DNA from 3 places in the Thauera sp. JM12B12 genome. Region 2 is predicted to be linked to each of the others. Evidence: predicted binding sites of a transcription regulator. Region 2 holds the regulator's gene; each other region holds the start of a gene.
What was found. Region 2 encodes sigma-54, which starts transcription at its own class of promoters, with help from an activator protein. Its sites were predicted from a motif close to TGGCACGCTTNCTGCTNA; they were not measured.

Region 1 (2,195 bases), 920 kb from region 2:
TGAGCGGGTCCTGGTTCCGGAGCTGCGTGGTGAGCAGCGTCAGGAAGCGCGCGTTCATGTCCTCGGAGGCGGCCGCGTCGGCCTTCTTCTCGCGGGTGTTGATGTTGGCAAGCACGCTGGCTGCGGTGCTCTGGGCGTTCGATACGGTGCTCATTCCTCTCTCCTGCTCGCGGCGGTCTCCGCGTCACGGCCGGCCTTCGATCACCGACGGGTGATCACGACTGGCCAATCTGCAAGGTACGCTGAAGCAAGGTCCGTGCCGTGTTCATCACCTCGGCGTTGTTCTGGTACGAACGCGAGGCGGAGATCATGTTCACCATCTCCTCGACGACGTTGACGTTGGGCATCTCGACGTAGCCATCGGCGTTGGCAGCGGGGTTGTTCGGTTCATACACCAGCCGCAGCGGCGCGGTACTCTCCACGACGCCGGCCACCTGCACGCCCACGGCAGCGGGGCCTGCGACCGGCTGCGCCGAGAACACCACCTGCTTCGCGCGGTAGGGCTGACCGTCCTCGGCCGTCACGCTGTCGGCGTTGGCGAGGTTCGAGGCCGTGGTGTTGAGCCGCAGCGACTGCGCATTGAGCGCGGAGCCGGCGATCTGGAAGACGTTGAGCATGCTCATGGTGATTCCCCTTACTGGCCGGTGATCGCGGTGTTCATCGAGCGCAGCATGCCGTTGATGAAGGTGACGCTGGCCTCGTAGTGCAGCGCGTTCTCGGCGAAGTTGGCGCGCTCGACGTCCATGTTGACGGTGTTGCCATCGACCGCGGACTGCAGCTCGGGCCGGTAGCCGGTCAGGCTCTCCAGCGTCGGCGCGCTGCCGCCGGCAATGTGTCCGGGCCGGGTCGTGGCGAGCGCGACGCCGCCGCCCCTGGCCGTATTCAGCGCGCCCTGCAACGCAGACCGGAAGTCCACGTCCCTGGCCTTGTAATTGGGTGTGTCGGCGTTGGCGATGTTGGAGGCGATCAACTGCTGGCGATGGGCCTGCAGGTTGAGGGCGGTCTGGTGGAACTGGATGCTCCGGTCGAAGAGGGTCTTCATCGCGCTGACTCCTTGGGCGAGGCGATCGGCAAGCTCCGGTCGCAGTTTCCATGCCAGCCATGTTAGCCGGCAGGCGGCAGCCCTCTTTTGCCGATAAACGGCGGAAACACCGGCCAATTTCGCCGCTACCACCCGGCAAGCCTTGCCGCTCGCCGCGGGTGATGGCGCGCCGCGGGCATGCGCGGTTGCCTCACGGACCGGCGTCGTGGTGCAATCGGGCCATGCCCAGCCGACCTGATCGCCCCACCGCCCCCCGTCCGCTTCGCTTGATCGCCCGTGGCGTCTTGCTCGCTGCACTCGGCCTGCTCGCCGTGCCCGCGGGCGCGCAACAGCCGTCCGGCGCGGTCGAAGCCCGCGTGCTCGAATTCCTGCACCGGCAAGCCGCAGGGCTGCCGGGCGAAGTGACGATCCAGGTCAGTCCGCTCGATCCGAACAACCAGTTGCCAGCCTGCGCGGCGATCGAGCCCTTCCTGCCTGCGGGCACCCGGGCCTGGGGCCGGATCAGTGTCGGGGTGCGCTGCGATTCGCCGGTCACCTGGACGGCCTACCTGCAGGCGCAGGTGGCCGTGGTCGCGGACTACCTGGTTGCCGCCCGCCCGCTGCGTGCCGGGCAGGTGCTCGGCCCCGCGGACCTCGGCCAGCGCCGGGGCGACCTCACCGCCCTGCCCGACAACCTGCTCACCGACGGCACGCAGGCGATGGGCCACCACACCCGCATCGCGATCGCCGCTGGCAGTCCGCTGCGCGGCGACATGCTGCGTGTGCCGCACGCGGTACGTCAGGGCCAGACGGTGCCCGTCGTCAGCAGCGGTCCTGGCTTCCGCGTAGCAAGCGAAGGGCGCGCGATGAACAACGCCGCACCGGGCGAGAGCGTTCGCGTGCGCCTTGCCAACGGACAGGTGGTCACCGGCATCGCCCAGGCCGGCGGCAGCGTGGAGGTGGCGTTCTGAGCGGTCGCGGCGCGCCCCATCGATAAATCCCTAAAGTTTTGTCGCGCGACGCCGAAAAGAACGTCAGAGTCATTCTGTATGGGAACCGCGCCATGAAGATCGAAAGCACGGGCAAATCGATTGCCCCCAGCGCCACAGGCGAGGCCCGCCCGCGCAACCCGGCAGGTCCGGCCACGACAGTCTCCGGCGGTAGCGAGAAGGTT
Region 2 (2,195 bases):
CGCGCGCGACTCGGCCTGTCCTACCTGCCGCAGGAAATGAGCGTGTTCCGCAAGCTGACGGTGGCCGAGAACATCCAGGCCGTGCTCGAGCTGCAGAACCTGGAGAAGCGCCAGGTGGGCGAGCGCCTCGACGAACTGCTGCACGAACTCGGCATCCACCACCTGCGCAACAACACCGCGATCTCGCTCTCCGGCGGTGAACGCCGGCGCTGCGAGATCGCGCGCGCGCTGGCCACCGACCCGCGCCTGATCCTGCTCGACGAGCCCTTCGCCGGCGTGGATCCGATCGCGGTGATCGACATCCAGAAGATCATCCGCTTCCTCAAGGAGCGCGGCATCGGCGTGCTGATCACCGACCACAACGTGCGCGAGACGCTCGGCATCTGCGATCGCGCCTACATCATCAGCGAAGGCCGCGTGCTCGCCAGCGGCCAGCCCACCGAGATCATCGACAACGAGCGCGTGCGCCAGGTCTATCTCGGCGAGCACTTCCGCCTGTGAGCGCACGCAGCGGACCGACGCGATGAAGCCCAGTCTCCAGCTCAAGCTCTCCCAGCACCTCACGCTGACCCCGCAGCTGCAGCAGTCGATCAAGCTGCTGCAGCTGTCGACGATCGAGCTCAACCAGGAGATCGAGCGCATCCTGCTCGAGAACCCGATGCTCGAACGCGAGGACGGCGACGGCGCGGACTTCGCTCCGAGCCCGCCCCCCACACCCTCGTCCGAACGCGAGTCGAGCAGCGAGAGCGCCGCCGAATCGCCCCCGGCCGACAGCGCGTCGCGCGAGGGCGGCGAGGGCAGCAGCGAGGACGAAGGCATCGACTGGTCCAACGTCGGCACCGGCGCATCCAGCCGCAGCGAGAGCGACGACGACGATGTCGACTACCAGGATCTGCAGGCCGCGAGCACATCCCTGCGCGAACACCTCGACCAGCAGGTGGCGCTGTCGCCGCTCAGCGACCGCGACCGCGCCCTGGTGCGCTTCCTGATCGAGGCACTCGATGACGACGGCTACCTGCACCAGCCGCTCGAGGACCTGCTCCAACTGCTGCCGCCCGAGTCCGAGGTCGATCTCGACGAGCTCACCATCGCCCTCCACCACGTGCACAACCTCGAGCCCGCCGGCATCGGCGCCCGCAGCCCGCAGGAATGCCTGGCGCTGCAGCTGCGCACGCTGCCCGACTCGCCGATCCGCGCGCTCGCCCTCGACATCGCCACGCGGCACCTCGAGCTTCTCGCCGACCGCAACTTCGCCCGCATCAAGAAGCTCACCGGCTGCGACGACGACGCCCTGCGTGCCGCGCAGGCGCTGATCTGCAGCCTCGACCCCCACCCCGGCTCGCGCTACTCGAACACCGAGACGCGCTACGTGCTGCCCGACGTCGTCGTGCGCAAGCTGCGCGGGCGGTGGACGGTCACGCTCAACCACGACGCCATGCCGCGCCTGCGCATCAACCGCCTGTACGCCAGCCTGCTGCAGCAGAACCGCGGCCAGGGCGGCGGACTCGGCGGCCAGCTGCAGGAGGCACGCTGGCTGATCAAGAACGTGCAGCAGCGTTTCGACACCATCCTGCGCGTATCCCAGGCCATCGTTGACCAGCAACGGCAGTTCTTCGATCATGGGGACGTGGCGATGCGGCCACTCACCCTCCGGGAGATCGCGGACCAGCTCGAGCTGCATGAATCCACCGTCTCGCGCGTCACCACGCAGAAGTACATGGCGACCCCGCGTGGCGTGTTCGAACTCAAGTATTTCTTCGGCAGTCATGTCGCCACCGACACCGGTGGAGCTGCATCCTCGACGGCGATTCGGGCGCTGATCCGCCAGCTGGTGGATGCCGAAGACAGCAAGAAGCCGCTGTCCGACGCCAAGATTGCGGAAGTTTTGGGCCAGCAGGGTATCGTGGTCGCGCGGCGGACGATCGCCAAATACCGCGAGTCCCTCAATATCCCGCCGGTCAGTCTGCGCAAATCCATCTGACAACAACAGGAGTTACCATGAATCTCAACATCACCGGGCGCCACGTGGAAGTCACCCCCGCCATCCGCGACTACGTGACCACCAAGCTCGACCGCGTCATTCGTCACTTCGACAACGTCACCAGCGTCTCCGTGATCCTCTCGGTCGAGAAGCTCAAGCAGAAGGCCGAAGTCACCCTCCACGTGCGCGGCAAGGACCTCTTCGTCGAGAGCGA
Region 3 (2,195 bases), 940 kb from region 2:
GCCCAGGCCGGCTGGTTCGCGGGCGTGTGCACCGGCAGTTGCGGCGTCGCGGGCTGGGGCGGCGGCGCGTGACGCAGCAGTTGTGCGGCGGCGTGCACATTCACGGCATGTCCCGCTTGCGGCGTCGAGACGCTGCCGGGTTCGCCCTGCAGGGCCTGGATCGCCTGGCCCGACGCGCCACGGTTGCTCACCACGGCAGCTGCCAGCTCGCGCCCCTGAAGGAGGAAGCCAGGGGTGGCCACGCCACGCCCGCCCCCCTCGGCCGATGTATCGAATTTCGGCATCAGGCCGGAATTCTGTAGGGCACGGCCCTTGTCGTCGCCAACGAGCGCCGTGCCTTCGCTTGCATCGCCCTCGGCGGCAGGCTCGCGCCTCCCGCTGAGGAGGGCGGCAATCGCTGCCGGCAGGCCGGCAAGTGCTGCCGGGTCGGTAGGCGAGCTTGCCGCCGCGCCGGCAAGGGCATCGACGACCGCTCCGCCCGCCGCAGCGGCAGCGGCGTCGAGGCTCTCGGTGGCGGCGGCGATGATCGCACCCGCGCCGTCCCGTGCCACAGACTCGGCCTCCGCAGTCGCGGCGTCTGCGCGTGTCTCGTCGGCGCTGCCTTCCGCCTGGGCGGATTCCTCGCCTGCGGCGGCATCCCGGCTGCCCTTCGCAGCGGTGGTGCCGCCTTCGGCGTCGGCCCCCTTGGCGGCGGGCTCGCCGTTCTCCGTGGACGAGCGCTGTTCGGACGGGCGGCTCTCGGCAGTCTGGGTCGGCTCCCGCACAGGCTCGCGTTCGGGCTGGCGTGTCTGCTCGGGCGTGCGTGTGGGCTCCGGCTCGCGCCGGGGTTCGGGAGCGGGCGATGGATTCGCGCGCGCGGCACCCGAGCCCTGGCTGGCGGTGTTCATCTGGTTCTGCAGCGTGCGCGAGAAGGTGTCGGACGCGGCGCCGAGGCCTTCGATGCCGAGTACGCCGGCGCGCGCCGACGGCACCGTGATGCGCAGGTTCAGGCTGCCGGCGAGACTGGAGGTGGGGAGCGATGAAGACATGGTGAAAGGCCTCTCGTGGGCTGGATGCGGTGGATCGCGGACGATCCGACAGTCAGCTCAAAGCAAGCCCCATGCCATGTGAGATGCGCGATCTCCGCCGCGGACGCCGGCTCGCCTCATTGCTCCTCGCCCGGGCTGCGACGGGCGGCGTGCTCGTCGGACTGCTTCTGCTCCTGGCGTGCCTCGCGGCGGTTGAGCACCTGCTGGTGGCGCTGCGACAGCGTGTCGAAGGCCTTGAGCTTGGTGCGCTGGGCGAGCCACGCCTGCTGGCCCTCGACGGTCTTGGCCCGCGACTGCTCGACGATCTTGCGCTGCATGCCGATGGCGTCGTCGAGCTTGTTGATGAAGGCGCTGTAGTTGCGCCAGGCGTCGGGGCTGAGGCCGTCGCGTGCGGCCTGCACGAAGCGTTCGTTGTACTCCTGGCGGTACTCCTCGAGCATGCGCAGCTTCTGCTCGAGATCGCGCTCGGCAGCCACGAGTTCGCCGAGCTTGCGCGCCGCTTCGTCGGTACGGGTCTGGGCGAGATCAAGCAGGGGCTGAAGGTGAAAGCGCGCGGTCATCGGATGTGGATTTCTCGAAACGGGGAGTAGCGGTCGGGATTCTAGCCCGTGCTGCTCCGCCACGATGCGGACTTATGTCATGGTCAGCGCCGACCGGACCGGACGCGCAGTCCCGTGGGAGCAACTGTCTGTGGGAGCGGCCTTGGCCGCGAATATTGAATGCGGGACCGCTGCGTTCGCGGGCAAGTCCGCTCCCACGGTGCCGCGCGCCCGCGGCGTCACTCACTTCTCAAGAGAACACCTGCGCCAGTTTCTGCAGCGCGCCCTCGTAGGTCTCGTGTTCCTGGATCCCCTGCTGCAGGAAGGCTTCGAGCTTGGGATAGAGCTTGACCGCCATGTCCAGCAGCGGGTCGCCACCGGGCTGGTAGGCGCCGACCGCGATGAGGTCGCGCGAGCGCTGATAGCGCGAGAAGAACTGCTTGAACTGGCGTACCACGTTGAAGTGGTCGTCACCCACCAGGTTGTGCATCGCGCGCGAGATCGACTGCTCGATGTCGATCGCCGGGTAGTGGCCCTGGTCGGCCAGGCTGCGCGAGAGCACGAAGTGGCCGTCGAGGATGGCGCGTGCCGAGTCTGCGATCGGGTCCTGCTGGTCGTCGCCCTCGGC

Region 1: the regulator sigma-54 is predicted to act here: its motif matches at 1,081-1,098, upstream of flgB (flagellar basal body rod protein FlgB).
Region 3: the regulator sigma-54 is predicted to act here: its motif matches at 1,088-1,105, upstream of AAG895_RS07105 (flagellar hook-length control protein FliK).

Annotation. Positions count from the first base shown of each region.
Region 1 is NZ_CP154859.1:1,567,575-1,569,769, reverse strand. Features, by position in the region: gene AAG895_RS07020 (flagellar hook assembly protein FlgD) at 1-154, opposite strand, end outside; gene flgC (flagellar basal body rod protein FlgC) at 216-623, opposite strand; gene flgB (flagellar basal body rod protein FlgB) at 635-1,042, opposite strand; gene flgA (flagellar basal body P-ring formation chaperone FlgA) at 1,264-1,992, shown strand; gene flgM (flagellar biosynthesis anti-sigma factor FlgM) at 2,085-2,195, shown strand, end outside.
Region 2 is NZ_CP154859.1:646,083-648,277, reverse strand. Features, by position in the region: gene lptB (LPS export ABC transporter ATP-binding protein) at 1-501, shown strand, start outside; gene AAG895_RS02840 (RNA polymerase factor sigma-54) at 524-1,981, shown strand; gene raiA (ribosome-associated translation inhibitor RaiA) at 1,999-2,195, shown strand, end outside.
Region 3 is NZ_CP154859.1:1,584,736-1,586,930, forward strand. Features, by position in the region: gene AAG895_RS07105 (flagellar hook-length control protein FliK) at 1-1,028, opposite strand, end outside; gene fliJ (flagellar export protein FliJ) at 1,145-1,588, opposite strand; gene fliI (flagellar protein export ATPase FliI) at 1,818-2,195, opposite strand, start outside.